2 regions of the Serratia sp. FDAARGOS_506 genome follow, and region 2 is predicted to be linked to the other one. Evidence: predicted binding sites of a transcription regulator. Region 2 holds the regulator's gene; the other holds the start of a gene.
The links. The regulator Fur, encoded in region 2, represses iron uptake genes when iron is present. The targets are predictions, from matches to a motif close to ATAATAATGAGAACNACTATCAA.

Region 1 (7,265 bases), 1.3 Mb from region 2:
CGTCGTTGGCGCCGAGCACCGCCGCCCGCAACCAACCGATGCGTTCAATACTGTGCCGCTCTCGATGCATCCTTTCTCTCCCTCGTTCTTTTTCCGCTAGCCCCGCGCCGCCGCTTCCAGGCCGGCAATGTCGATTTTGCCCATCAGCAGCATCGCTTCCGTTACCCGCCGCACGCGCGCGGCGTCGGGATCGTTCATCAACTCGGTCAGGCGCCGCGGCACGATCTGCCAGCACAGCCCCCAGCGATCGCGCAGCCAGCCGCACTGCTCCGCTTCGCCGCCCTCGCTCAACGCATCCCACAGCCGGTCAACCTCCGCCTGATCGTCGCATTCCACCATCACGGAAAAGCTGTGATTGAATGGATCCAACGGCCCGGCTTCGATCGCCGCATAGCGCTGGTCGCCCAGGGTGAAGGAAGCCAGCTTCACGCTGCCGGCTGGGCCGCTCGGCGTATCCGCCGGCAGTTCGGAAAACCAGTTCACGGACGAACCGGGGATCAGCGCGACGTAGCAATTCAGCGCCGCTTCCATGTCTTTTTCAAACCACAGATGTTGCGTAATTCTGGCCATCTGCGCCTCCTTCATGCATCCAGGATCGGCGCAAATCCGCCAAAGATCATGCGTTTGCCGTCAAACGGCATCTCGCCCAGCGCCTTCATGCGCGGATCGTTCATCATTTTTTCGTTAGCGGCGTCGCGCACCGCCTTGGAGGGGTACTCTATCCAGCTGAACACCACCACTTCACCCTCCTGCGCCTTCACCGCACCGCGAAAGTCGGTGAGATTGCCGTCGGGCACGTCATCGCCCCAACACTCCACGATGCGCGTGGCGCCAAACTCTTTGAACAGCGGCGCAGCAGCAGCCGCCAGCCGGTGATAAGCCTCCTTGTTGGCGGCCGGCACCGCCACCACAAACCCGTCTACGTATTTCATCCTGGCATCCTCTTGTCTGATTAAGGACAGTCGGTTCAGCGCGGACGACGTTGCCCGTGCCCTCTACCAGTTTAGACGGCGGGCGCGCGGCCCGGATCGGAAGTTCAGCGCTCAGGATCGTTCGGTGGGTAAGATTACGGCGTGGCGACCCGGTTACGGCCGGCGTTTTTCGCTTTGTATACCGCCAGATCCGCCAGTTTGAGCAGGTCAGCCAGGCTGTGGCCGGAACCGCTCGGGCAGGTCACCATGCCGATGCTGACGGTGATCTGCAGCGGATGGCCGGCCGGCATGGTGATCGACTCCGTCTCAATGCGTTGCCGCAGCCGTTCGGCCAGCTGCGCCCCATGCTGCGGCTGGCCGAGCGTCGAGACGATGGCGAACTCTTCGCCACCCATGCGGCCGAACAGGTCATTGGCGTTCAGATCGGCGGCAATCGCGCGGGTAAAGGCCATCAGCGCCTGGTCGCCGCCGGCGTGGCCGAAACGGTCATTAATCGATTTGAAATAGTCGATGTCGAGCATCATGACGCACACCAGCTCGCCTTTCTGGTCGATCACCCGCTCGCCGCGCTGCATAAACGCATTACGCGTCAACACGTGCGTCAACGCATCGTGATTCGCCACGTGCTCCAGCGTGCGCAGCAGCGCGTTGCGCGCATAGTTCATGCTGGCTACGGCGATGGGCCCCAGCGCCAGCAGCGCGATGCCCAAACGCATCGATACCGCGTTCTGCAACACCTTCATGTCGAGCGTCGAGCTCAACAGCCCGAAATCGATCGCCATGTGGCACCACAGCACATAAACCAGCACCGCAATCATGGTGCAGAACAGCGAAAAGGACATCGCCAGCCACAGCAGCACCGGCATCGGAAAGATCACCGCCCCGGGGCCGCCGATCAGCACGCTGCATAGCGCCGCCAGCGCCAGCAGAGCCAACACCGTGAGTTTTTGTCCTGCCTGCGGCCATTGGCTGCGCTGCATCAGCATGGAGCAGGCCGCGCGCAGGGGATGTCGCCAGTCGGCGGGAAACGCCAGAATGAACGGCATCAACGTGACGTAATTGGTGAATTCTGACGAGAACCACAGCGCCAGCGAGGTCAAATAAGGCCTGCCGAACAGCCACTGCGAGGTTGCAGCGCCCACCGCACCGGTAACGGCGGCGGCGGTCAGACAGATACCGAACAGGTACATGCTGGATGTGCCGCGCTGCAACATGCGCGCCTGAGGCGACAGCCGCATGAACCACAGATACCCTACCACCACGCCACTCAGATTGGCGGCGTTCAGCAGCAGCGTCTTTTGCAGCGAACTGCCGGTCAACAGATCCGCCGCCAGATACCCCAGCACCGCCATGCCCCATCCGGCACGCGTCGCCCATTTTGGGCGACGCACCAAAACGGCCAGCAGCACGGCGTTAACCGGCCAGAATAGCGCAAGAAAGCTGCCGGGACGACTCACGATGCCCAGCAGACACAGGACGAACACCAGCAAAAAAATGATGAGCGCGGGCCAGATTTTCCGGGTATCGGATAACGAGGTGGTTTGCATCTTGGGTCCAGAGACTTCCGCTAGCCTAAAGTGACAGTCTGTTCGCATCACAACCGTCGGCGGTGAGGCGAAAATAAACGGCCGACCCGCCTATTATTGCCAGTTTTGCCTGCCCGGACACCTGTTTATTCATCAAGGAAAAAATATTTGTGTATCAATATATTGACGGAATTCACCTCTCTGGCGCAGAAACTGCCAAGGCATTCCGGCCGTCTTGATCATTATGGTCAACTCAGCGGCTTTTTACCGGTAAAAACGCCGTATTTTTCCTGAAAGACAAAATTAAATCGTGCAATGAGGGGATGTCCTCTTTTTCCTCTATTCAAAACCAATAAATGATAATTATAATGATAATCGTTACTATTTATTGTTTTTCCATGGGATTATATGCACCAGTCAGTTCTTCACCACCCCACTAAAAGAAATAAAAATCACGTGCTTCGCACTCTGCCCCTGTTTGCCGGCCTGTTTCCCGCCCTGGCGATCGCCGCAGCCCCCGAAGCAAAAACAGAAGATGCCATTACGGTGACCGCCACCGCCCTGTCTGCCGGCAGCTATAGCGCTGATACCGCCTCAACCGGCAGCAAAACCGCCACGCCGATCGGTGAACTGCCGCAATCGGTCAGCGTCGTCACCTCGCAGGTGATTGACGACTTTCAGGTCAAAAGCGTCAACGACGCGATGAAATTCGTCAGCGGCGTCACCCAAGGCAACACGCTCGGCGGTACCGAGGACGGCTTCGTCAAACGCGGCTTTGGGGTGAACTCCGACGGTTCGGTGTTCATCGACGGCGTACGCAGCAACCAGGGGCTGAGCATGGATGCTACGACCGAGCGCGTCGAGGTGCTCAAAGGCTCCGCATCGCTGCTCTACGGTATCCTCAGCCCCGGTGGCGTCATCAATCTGATCAGCAAAAAACCGCAGTATGACTGGAACACCCGCATCAGCGGCGCCACCAACAGCTTTGGCGGCGGCAGCGGCAGCGTCGATGTGACCGGCCCACTGGGTGGCGGCTTCGCCTTTCGCCTGATCGCCGAACGCCAGCATGAGGATTACTGGCGCAACTTCGGCAGCGACGAACACACGCTGCTTGCCCCGTCACTCAGCTGGTTCGGTGACAAGGCCTCCTTTAACATCGCCTACAGTGAATATAAGTACGATATTCCTTACGATCGCGGCACCGCATTTATCGACGGCAAACCGGTCGATGTGCCCTACAACCGCCGGCTGGATGACTACGCCAACCGCGCCTGGGGCAAAAACAAACGCCTGAACGCCCATTACGAATATGCGCTGGATTCGATTTGGACCACCCGCCTCAACTACGCCTGGCTGCAACGCCGTTACGACAGCAACGAAGTGCGCGCCACCGCGGTCGACACCACGACCGGGATCGTTTCGCGCCGCGCCGACGCCAACCGCGGCTTCAATCACCAGACCGACTATTACTCGTGGGATCTGACCGGTTCGCCGCTGGTGTTCGGCATGCAGCACGATCTGCTGCTGGGCGTGGACTACGAGAAGAACCAGACTTATAAGGCCTATTCCTATCGCGGCAAGGTATCGAAGACGTTCAACATGTACGATCCGGCGTATGGCGAAGCGCCTGTCACCAACAGCACCACCTACAACGACGCGTTAAGCAACCTGCGCACCACGCTGTTCAGCCGCTCCCTGTACGCCAAGGACAGCATTCATCTCACCGACCGGTGGATTGCGGTGCTGGGCGCACGCTATCAGTCGTATTACCAGAACAACAGCAACGGGTTCCAGAAGCCGAAAAATACGCTCAATGACAAAGACGATCAGTTTTTGCCCCAGGCGGGGCTGGTGTATAAGCTGACGCCAAACCTGTCGCTGTACGGTAACTACAGCCGTTCCTTCACGCCATCCACCGCCATCGACGATAACGGCAACGTCGCCACGCCGGAAACCGGCACCACCTATGAGGTGGGCGGCAAATGGCAGATCACCCCGGCTTTCGACGCGACACTGGCGCTCTATCGTATCGATGAAAGCAATATGTCGATCTTTATCAACGGCGTAACCCGCAGCATTCCCAAAGCGCGTTCCACCGGCGCGGAACTGGAGTTGAACGGCGAAGTGGCACCCAACTGGGATCTCACCGCCAACTACAGCTACGATAAAACCGAAATCGTCGAAGACAACCTCAATCCGGCCAACGTCGGCAACCGGCTGGTCAACGCCCCGACCAATATGGGCGGCCTGTATCTCAGCCACCGCATGACGCTGCCGGTGGTGCCCGGCGAGGTGCGGGTCGGCGGCGGCGCACGCTATGTCGGCCGCCGCGCCGGCGATCCGGAGAACAGCTTCACCATGCCGGCCTACACCGTGGCGGATGCCTTTGTCGCCTGGGACAGCAAGCTGCTTGGCAAACATACTCAGCTGAAACTGAATGTGAAAAACCTGTTTAACCGCGAATACTATGCCTCCAGCGCCGGTAATCTGCGCGTGATTGAAGGCGAACCGCGCAGCCTCAGCCTGCAGGCGACGGTCGATTTCTAACCCCCCATCTCCGGGCGCCGTTTGGCGCCCGTTTTCTTTTCGCCCGGCGTCAAAGCGCCTTGCGGTACATCACGAAACCGGGGCGCTCCGCCACCTTGTCGTACAGCCGCATGGCGGTCTGGTTGCTTTCGTGGGTGTTCCAGTAAACACGCGGCAACCCCAGCTGCTGTGCGCGTTCATAGACCGCCGCGATCAGCGCCCTTGCCACCCCTTTACCGCGTACCGTCTCCGCGGTGAACAGATCCTGCAGATAACAGTTAGGCTGCAGCTGAGAGGTACTGCGGTGCAGGAGATAGTGCGTCAACCCGACCACCTGCCCCTGACGCTCAGCGACCAGGGCAAACATCGGTTCGTAGGCGTCAAAAAAACGCCGCCAGGTGGTCTGCGTCACCTCGTCGGGCAACGCCGTTGCCCCCTCACGGCCGTAAAATGCGTTATACCCTCGCCATAGTGCCAGCCAGGCGGCGTAGTCCCGCGCTTCCAGCGGCCTGACCATGATGCTTTCACTCATGATGTCCTCTTCGATGATGTCAAAATGCCCCGCCTCCAGCATAGAGCAGCGAGCGTCAGCGCGCAGGCGGCGGCATCACATTGGCGAGAAAATCCAGCAGCGCGCGGTTGAACAGCGCCGGCCGCTGCAGGGGCGCGAAATGGCTGACGCCCGGCAGCGTCACCAGACAGGCACCGGGAATGCTGGCACTTAGGTAAGCGGCATGCTCGGCGCGGATAAACTCATCGTGTTCGCTGTGAACGACAGTCACCGGCACACGAATGGCCGCCAATTCCTGCGCGCTGTAGTTCGGCTGGCTGCTCATCATCAGGCTCACGGCGGCGACGAATTCATCGAACTCCTGCGGCGTCGGCGACAGCGCGGCATAGTCCTGCACGTGGCGCGCGAAGCAGCGCTCGACGACCGGGTTGGCGGCCGGCGGTTTCACACCGCTGGGATCCATATTGCAGCCGAAGAAAAAGACGCCGTCCACCCGCTGTGGCGCCCGATGGGCGGCGATAAGCGCGACGCAGGCGCCGTCGCTCCAGCCCGCCAGCGCGGCGTGCGGGATCCGCAGTGCGTCCATCACCGCCACCAGATCATCAGCCATTCGGTCGTAACGGTAAGGCCGGGCGTCGCGGGTGCTGCGCCCGTGCCCGCGGCTGTCGATGACCAGCACGCCATACCCGGCAGCCAGCAGCGCCGGCAGCTGATACCCCCAGTTGCCGCTGTGGCCCAGGCCGCCGTGCAGCAGGATCACCGTCGGCGCTGCGCCATGGGTGGCATACCAGATGCGCGCGCCGTCATGTTCGACAAATCCCTGACTGGACGCGGGCGGCAACGGCGGCGCCCCCTGCGCAGCAAAGTGGGTCAACTCGTCGTCGGTTCGCATCTTTTCCTCCTCATTCGCCGACGTTGTGCGCCAACAAGGCATCAAAGGAGTATAGATCGCACCGGCGAGCGGTGCCGTTCGCTTTCCCGACATATACTTAAGGGAGGAATCGCAATGGAGGACGGTGAGATGAAGAAAATAATTCTCGTGTTTTTGATGCTGATGCTGAGCGGGTGTATCGGCGGAGGCGGCGGCCCGTCGAATGTGCCTTCGGCATCGCCGAATGAGCCTTATACCTGCACCAAATCCAGCGCCAACAGCGACTGCTCGCAATCGGTGGAACCGTCGATGTACTAGCCGCATTCGGCGGGCCGTCACTTAACGGCCCGCCGCCTCAGGGCTGGACTAGGAGGAGTGTTCCTCTTCGTTGGCCTGATATCGCGTCGCCTGCTGCTTCATAAACACCACTTCCTGCGGGCTGGACAGGCTCACTTCCTGCGCGCGCAGCAGCTTGAGGATATTGAACAGCAGTTCACTCTTGGTGGCGCCGACCATGCGCGGACTCGGCACGTAGCCGGTCACGCTCAGGATAATGCCGTCCGGCCCCAGCTGGCTGAAGCGCACGTAAGGCGCCGGCGTTTCCAGAATGGTTTCGTACTCGTTGTAGGCGCTGAGCAAGATATTGCGCACCTGCTCCGGATCGATTGAGGTCGGGAACGTCAGCGCGATGGTCACCACCCCTTGCGCATTACCCATAGTGGCGTTGCGCACGTTCTGCGAGATCAGCTGCGAGTTCGGTACGATCATGGTGGAACGGTCGCTGAGCTGGATTTCGGTGGCGCGCACGTTGATGCGCCGCACGTCGCCTTCCACGCCGCCAATGCCGATCATGTCTCCGACCTTCACCGGACGCTCGGTCAGCAGGATCAGGCCGGAAA
Region 2 (7,265 bases):
TGTCGTCGCTCCATCTGCTGGGGTAATATGGCGCGCTATAATTTTGCCGCCGCGCCAGCGCGTTCGCGAACGCCGGTTCGGGGGTAAATTTGGGTTAGGGTTTATTGGCCCGAAGTGTGTTAACCGATGCCTCCGGAAGCGTGCGAGCGCTTTTTGATGCAAACTCCCTTGCAGTACCGCTACCTATGGCAAAAGAACAAACGGATCGCACGACGCTGGATCTGTTCGCAGATGAACGCCGTCCGGGGCGCCCGAAAACCAACCCGCTTTCCCGCGATGAACAGCTTAGAATCAACAAGCGCAATCAGTTACGGCGCGATAAAGTGCGTGGATTGCGGCGCGTAGAGCTGAAAATCAACGCGGATGCGGTGGACGCCCTGAACAAACTGGCGGAACAGCGCAACATCAGCCGCAGCGAACTCATCGAGCAGATGCTGTTGGCGCAACTGGCGGAAGAACAGCCGGAACATTGATCTCTTCGGCCGCACGCGCGGCGCGGCGTTAAGGACAACGCCGGATCGACCACGCTTTTCTTCATTCTCCGGCATCGCATAAATGCGATAAAACCCCGGCGCCACTTTCTGGCATGATACGCATTTACCGGTAAGAGACTGCGCCTGTCGGCGCCCGCCCCGGAGGCGAAAGGCTCTTGCCATGGCATCATTTTAATCGGCGTCAGCGGCGGCAGTGCCGGCGTCGAGTAATGCAATTACTTGAATTTAAAGGTTATACGCGATATGGCTACTGTAGGCATTTTCTTTGGCAGCGACACTGGCAATACCGAAAACATTGCCAAAATGATCCAGAAAATTCTCCAGAAACAGTTTGGCGACGACGTCTCTGAAGTGCATGACATCGCTAAAAGCAGCAAAGAAGACCTGGAAGGGTTCGATATCCTGCTGCTAGGTATCCCGACCTGGTACTACGGTGAAGCGCAGTGTGACTGGGATGATTTCTTCCCGACGCTGGAAGAAGTCGACTTCAACGGCAAACTGGTGGCGCTGTTCGGCTGCGGCGACCAGGAAGACTACGCGGAATACTTCTGTGACGCGATGGGTACCATCCGCGACATCATCGAACCGCGCGGCGCGGCCATCGTGGGCCACTGGCCGACCAAAGGCTACCACTTCGAGGCCTCCAAAGGCCTGGCGGACGACAACCACTTCATCGGTCTGGCGATCGACGAAGACCGTCAGCCTGAGCTGACCAACGAGCGCGTGGACGCCTGGGTCAAACAGATCGTCGAAGAGCTGAGCCTGGCCGATATCGTCGGCTAAACCCCGGCACTGGCGAAAGGTTGAACAAAGGCCCTGTAAAGTGCATAGTGTGCCCACAGGGCCGTCATCGGCAGCAGGGATTGCTGCGATAGAAGCTACAGATTTGTAACTTCCCACCCCGTCACGGTAGACTGAGATATCGGTTTATCCCACCCATCAAGGCGTTGCATGCAAAACATGCAATAGTGCAATTATATCTTTGTTAACAACCGGCGGTTTCCATTTAGTACAACCGGTTCTATAATGAGACGCATTAACTCTTTGTGCCGACCGATGCCACAGGCGAGTACGCCTCAACTTGATTAGCATAGTAACAGGACTGAATTCGCATGACCGACAACAACATCGCATTGAAGAAGGCCGGCTTAAAAGTCACGCTTCCGCGACTCAAAATCCTGGAAGTACTGCAAAATCCGGAATGCCATCACGTCAGTGCGGAAGATTTGTACAAAAAACTGATTGATATGGGCGAAGAGATCGGGTTGGCAACGGTTTATCGCGTACTGAACCAGTTTGACGATGCGGGCATTGTGACACGTCACAATTTCGAAGGCGGCAAGTCCGTGTTCGAGCTGACCCAACAGCATCACCACGATCACCTGATTTGCCTGGACTGTGGCAAAGTGATCGAATTCAGCGACGAATCCATCGAAGTGCGCCAGCGTGATATCGCCAAGCAACACGGCATCAAGCTCACCAACCACAGCCTGTATCTGTACGGTCACTGTGAAACCGGTGACTGCCGCGAAGACGAAACGCTGCACGACAAGAAATAAGCCTGACCGGCTATGAAAAACCGCCTCACACCGAGGCGGTTTTTTTATGCCCGCCGTGCAACGGGCAAAAAAATCCCCGGACAAGCCGGGGAAAATCATGTCATGAAATATCACAATTGCAGCGGCACAGCGACTCCACGTACTCCTCTCACTTCAACGTCCGCCCTACGCCGACACGCGCGGGCGAACGCATTCCCCCTTCGTTATACGGCCGCCGCCAGGGCAGCAGGCCATTGCACCGAGCTTAGACCTTCTCGGCGCGGCTGTAGCGCTTGCCGTCCGGGCTGACCGAACGCACCTGAACGTCACCCGAGACCGTCGGCTTGGCCTTGGCGTCATAATGTTGCCACTGCTTACCGCCGTCGGTGGAGTACTCGATGCCCAACCCTGGCAGGGCGATATTCGCCTCCAGCTTGCCGCCCGCTACGCGTGCGCCCGGCACCGGCAGACGGTAAGCGACGCCGCCTTTGTCCAGCTTGGCCAGTTCACGCTGCCCCAGGATATTGGCGAAGCGCAGCCAGTCTTTCTCCAGCGTCTTGGTATCGACAAAGTGGGTTTCCCCGCCTTTGTATTCGCGGCCGGCGCGATAGTCCTGCTCCCAACCGGCGCGGTGCCAGGCGCGTTCAGCCACCGACAGCGCGCGTGGGAAAATCATGTATTCCATCTGCGGATCGGTGCGCTGGGTTTCGCTCCACAGCTGAGCGGACAGCCCGTAGGCGCCCGGCCACGGCTTGTCGCTCTTGGCGTTGAAGTGGTTGCCGTCGCGGTCGACCGAGGTTTCCGCGTTCTGCGGCATGTTATCCGGCGCGAAGCTGAACACTTTGCGCTCGTCGCTGAAGCGGGTGCCCCAGTAGTAACCGCGCTCGTCCGGGTTCACCTCGTACGGGAAGTCCATATAGACGTAGTCCGGGTTGGAAACCACCACTTCATACCCTTTGTTGGCCCAGTCATTGACGCTATCGAAACCGCCCCAGTACAGGGTATCCCAGAAGTTGACGCCCACGCGCGAGGTGGCGAACGCCTTCGCGTTCTCGGCGTCTTTCAGACCATCCTGCCAGGCCTGCATTCTGTCGATGCCGTGCGCCTTCACCAGCTTGCTGACCTCTTGGCCGAAGTAGCTCGGCAGGTGCTCCATGTCGGCCACCTTGCCTTCTTTGATCATCGTCTGGCACACCTGCGACTTGGCCCACGGCTTGTCTTCGTTGCTCTGATCGATGATGCCTTTGCCCGGCTCCGGTTTCGCCTTGTCGGTGTAGCCGGCGCCCAGGCGAATGTTTTTCGCTTCGTCGCCGCCGAAGTGCCAGGTCTTGATCGGCTGACCGGCCTCTTTATGCATCTGCGCGATCTCGCCGATTACCTTGTCGACAAAGCGCTGGGAAGAGTCCAGGCACGGGTTCAGATAGCTCTGGCGGTTAAAGAACTGCACGGAGGTGGTGTTGGAGGTATCGGTCGGATCCACCAGGCGGAATTCGTTGGCCTCCTGCTCTTTCCCGGCGGCATGCAGCTTTTTATAGCGCGCTTCCATCGAGACCACCGCGGCGCGGGCGTGCGCCGGCATGTCGATCTCCGGGATCACCTCAATCTGGCGCGCCTGGGCGTATTTGATGATGTCGATATAGTCCTGACGGCTGAAGAAGCCGCCGTAGACGTCCGGCCCTTGGCCGTACTGAGGCAGCAGGCAGGTGGTTTCGCTCAAATCGTGGCAGCGCTGGCCGCCGACTTCCGTCAGCTCAGGCAAACCGGGGATCTCGATGCGCCAGCCTTCGTCATCGCTCAGGTGGAAGTGGAATTTGTTGAGCTTGTAGGCCGCCATCTGATCCAGCAGGCGCAGCACCGCGTCCTTCTTATGGAAGTTGCGCGCCACGTCGAGGAAAATGCCGCGATACTGGAAGCGCGGCGCATCGCTGGCGTCCAGCGTGGCAATCTTGCCGCTGCCGTCGCTCGGCACTAACGACAGGATCGACTGCAGCCCGTAGAACACCCCGGCCTGATCGAAGCCGATCACCCGGGCCTCTTTCTTACCAATTTTCAGCTCATAGGCGCCCGGCACCGCCATCGCGCCTTTAAACTTGCCCGGCTGGATGTCGGTCTTGATCGGATAGCCGTTGGCCTGAACCGGCACGCCCAGCAGTGCGAAGCGCTGGTTGACGACGTCCGCCGCCGGCTTGACCAGCGTGCTCAGATCCGGCGATACCCCTTGGCGCAGATCGGCGTCCTGTGCGTGGACCTTCACCTGCATCGGCGTCGGCACGATCTGGCCGCGCAGTGCGCCGGCAGGCAGCGTCTGCAGATCGGCATTGCTGACAAAGCGCGAAGCCGGCGTCATCAGAATGTTTTTGTCGTCCTTGGTACGCTTCCACTGGTCGCCGGTGAACGGCGCCACAAACTGATCCAGGTTTTCGGTGTCGGTATTCGCCAGCATTTTCGGCTTGGCGTCGCCGGAAGTGGCATACCAGCGCGGCAGGAAGTCGTTTCTGAACAGCTGCCAGTATTCAGCGACCACCGGGATTTCCACCGCCTTCCCGGCCGGGAAACCGCTGAATTTGGCGGTCGGCTCCAGCTTGTACAGATCGCCGGTGAGGTGGGCGATCTTGAACTGGTCGTTGTCTACCCGCAAGGTCTGGCGCGGGCTGTGGAAATAGATGACCCAGTCTTTGCCGTCGATCGCCTGGCCGTCGTTGCTGAGGGTGAACAACACCCGGTTGCAAGAGGCCCAGTCGGCGCCCAGCGCCGCGCAATCCACGCCGTTTTCGCCGGCGCGGTTATCCAGCATTTTCACGTTCAGCTTCAGCTGGCTCAGCTGATCCACCAGCTGTTGATCGGCCATGGCACTTCCCATGCCGCCCAGGAATCCCATCGTTGCCGTCAACGCGGCTAATGCGCTCAGTTTGAATGCGTTCATGTTCTCGTCCTTCTTAATTATTGTTATCGCGAATTTCTTGCCACAGCTTGCCGCACTTGGCGTCGTAAGCCTGTCCGTTACCGCTGTGAACCGCCATAATGCAGTTCTGATAATCCATCACCCGCACCGTTTCCTGCGCGGCGAACTGCTGGTGCTGCTTCTCTTGTTTCAGCACGTTCAGCACCGCCTTGCAGGGCTGCAGACGCTCCGGCGAACCTTCGGCGGTGTTGATACAGGCGCTGTAAGCCTGTTTTAATTTGGCGTCTTCCGGCGGCGCGGCGGGTTGTGCGCAGGCGCTCAGGGCCGCGGCGGCCGCCAACATCAGCATGATTTTTCTCATCGTTGAATTCCCTTAACTGTCCCCGGCGGCGAGGCCGGGGAACGCCTCAGAAGATGGTGAATGGCGCGATGACCATGAACTTGACGTCTTTCTCGTCCTGGAAGATGTTACCGTAACCGCCACCCCAGCTCGGGATGTTGGTGTGGTTGTCATATTGGGTGTAGTGCAGCTTGAGCAGGGTGCCCTTGGCGCGCCCTTCCTGGATGGTGTACATCGCGTCCAGGCTCCAGGCGCTCTCTTTCAGGCGCTGGCTCTGATCATAGATCGGGTTGGTGCTCGGCTTGGCGTCCCAGGCGTAAACGTAGGAACCGCCGACCGCCATGCCCGGCAGGTTCCAGTTGCTGAGGTCATACATCACGCCGGCGTACACCGCTTTCTCGCCGTTGGCGTTAAAGTCGGAGCGGTTATCCCACCACACGTCCAGACGACCGTTGGATGAGGCGTAGGTCGGGGTCATGCGCTGCAGGAAGAAGCCCTGGTTGCCTTCCGCCTTGACCATGGTGCCTTCCAAACGCCAGTTGAACTGCCCGGTGGTGTAACCGAAGGTCAGCGCCTGCAGCCAGGCCAGGCCGTCGTAGATGCTGTTCGGATCGTTCTTGTTGCTGATGCGGTCTTCCGCACCGTAGAACTGGTAACTGGTGGTCAGCGGATTGCCCAGCACATCGAATTTGTAAGACGCCTTGGTGAAGTATTGATTCACATAACCCTGAGCCTGGCCGAAGGCGGCTTCCAGCACCAGATCGTTTTTGAAATCGTACTTGGCGCCCAGCGAGTGCAGGTAGGAGACGCGGGTTTTCTTATCGTTCTGGCGGAAGTCGTCCATCTCGATATGCCACGGCGCCTTGTATTTGTCGGTCCACATGTAGGAGAAGCTCAACGCACCGGCATCGCCGTAGTCGAACTTGGCGCCGGCTTCGGCCCCCTGATAAGTGCCCGGCATAAAGCTCCAGTGCGGCGCCAGCAGGGTTTGTCCGCTCGGCTGAATATAGCCGGCGCGCGCCCAGACCGGTCCGTATTTGAATTTGGCAGCGGCTTTGTAAAGGCTCACGCCGCCTTTATCACCGGAATAGTCTTCGTCATAGGTACGGTTTTTCGAGGAGAACGCGATCTCGTTCGGGTGGCCGCTGGCGCTGGATTCCGCCAGCTCGATGGCGGTAAAGGCGCCGACGTCCAGACCGAACATGTCCCAGGCGTAGCCCGAAGCGAAATCCAGGCTCAGGTTGGCGGTGGAGTGCGACAGGTTGGTGGTGTATTGGTTGTAATCCTTACTGTCCGGATTGAGATCTTTACGGTCGCGCTCACGTTGCCAGTAATAAATACCGCCGGTCAGCGTGGAATCATCGATAAACCCTGCGGCTTTCGCCTCAGGCGCCATGGCAAACCCTGTTCCCAACAGCGCGCCCGCGACTGCGAGCGCCAGCGTTTTACGCTGAGCACCGTGCGTACCCATATTGAAATTCCTCTTTGACTTAACTTAAAAGTTGCAGCCGCCTGTGTTCACCACTGCCCTGCACGACTGCCAATAAAAAACCCGAACGGGTAAAAAATATTGCCGACGAGATGTTATTCCCACAGCACTAATTGCTACAGACAGACTATTTTTCGCGACGCGAATTATCAAATGAAAAATGAGGGAGATTTGTCAAAGTATGACAAGGAGCACATATCAGTGAGATTTTGTTACGTCGATGATCATGGAGGCTGTTGAATAAAAAATTCAATTAAATCAGAATAAATTGAGATACAAGGTCAACCAGAGACGATTAATGGTTTCAGCCTGATTAAATTCGTCAGTCAGACGATAAAAATTGAGAGCGCTCTCCAAATGAAATTAATTCGCATCACGAATATATAAGAAAAAATGAAGACTAATAGAACCAAGATAAGAGAACTAATGGGTTAATGCGTTGCCATTAATTAAACGCATCCCGGATAAAATGAGAGAGGAATAGGTCACGAGCTGAGCGCAG

Region 1: EGY12_RS19015 (TonB-dependent siderophore receptor) is a predicted target of Fur. The motif match lies at 2,815-2,837, and genes of this name have one in related genera.

What each region holds. Positions count from the first base shown of each region.
Region 1 is NZ_CP033831.1:3,914,766-3,922,030, forward strand. It holds gene EGY12_RS18995 (VIT family protein) at 1-70, opposite strand, end outside; gene EGY12_RS19000 (VOC family protein) at 97-570, opposite strand; gene EGY12_RS19005 (DUF1428 domain-containing protein) at 582-932, opposite strand; gene EGY12_RS19010 (GGDEF domain-containing protein) at 1,067-2,479, opposite strand; gene EGY12_RS19015 (TonB-dependent siderophore receptor) at 2,945-5,005, shown strand; gene EGY12_RS19020 (GNAT family N-acetyltransferase) at 5,055-5,516, opposite strand; gene EGY12_RS19025 (alpha/beta fold hydrolase) at 5,572-6,387, opposite strand; gene EGY12_RS19030 (hypothetical protein) at 6,517-6,684, shown strand; gene EGY12_RS19035 (DUF3772 domain-containing protein) at 6,733-7,265, opposite strand, start outside.
Region 2 is NZ_CP033831.1:2,638,558-2,645,822, reverse strand. It holds gene ybfE (LexA regulated protein) at 186-473, shown strand; gene fldA (flavodoxin FldA) at 738-1,277, shown strand; gene fur (ferric iron uptake transcriptional regulator) at 1,607-2,053, shown strand; gene EGY12_RS12825 (beta-N-acetylhexosaminidase) at 2,298-4,955, opposite strand; gene chiQ (ChiQ/YbfN family lipoprotein) at 4,969-5,295, opposite strand; gene EGY12_RS12815 (OprD family outer membrane porin) at 5,342-6,745, opposite strand.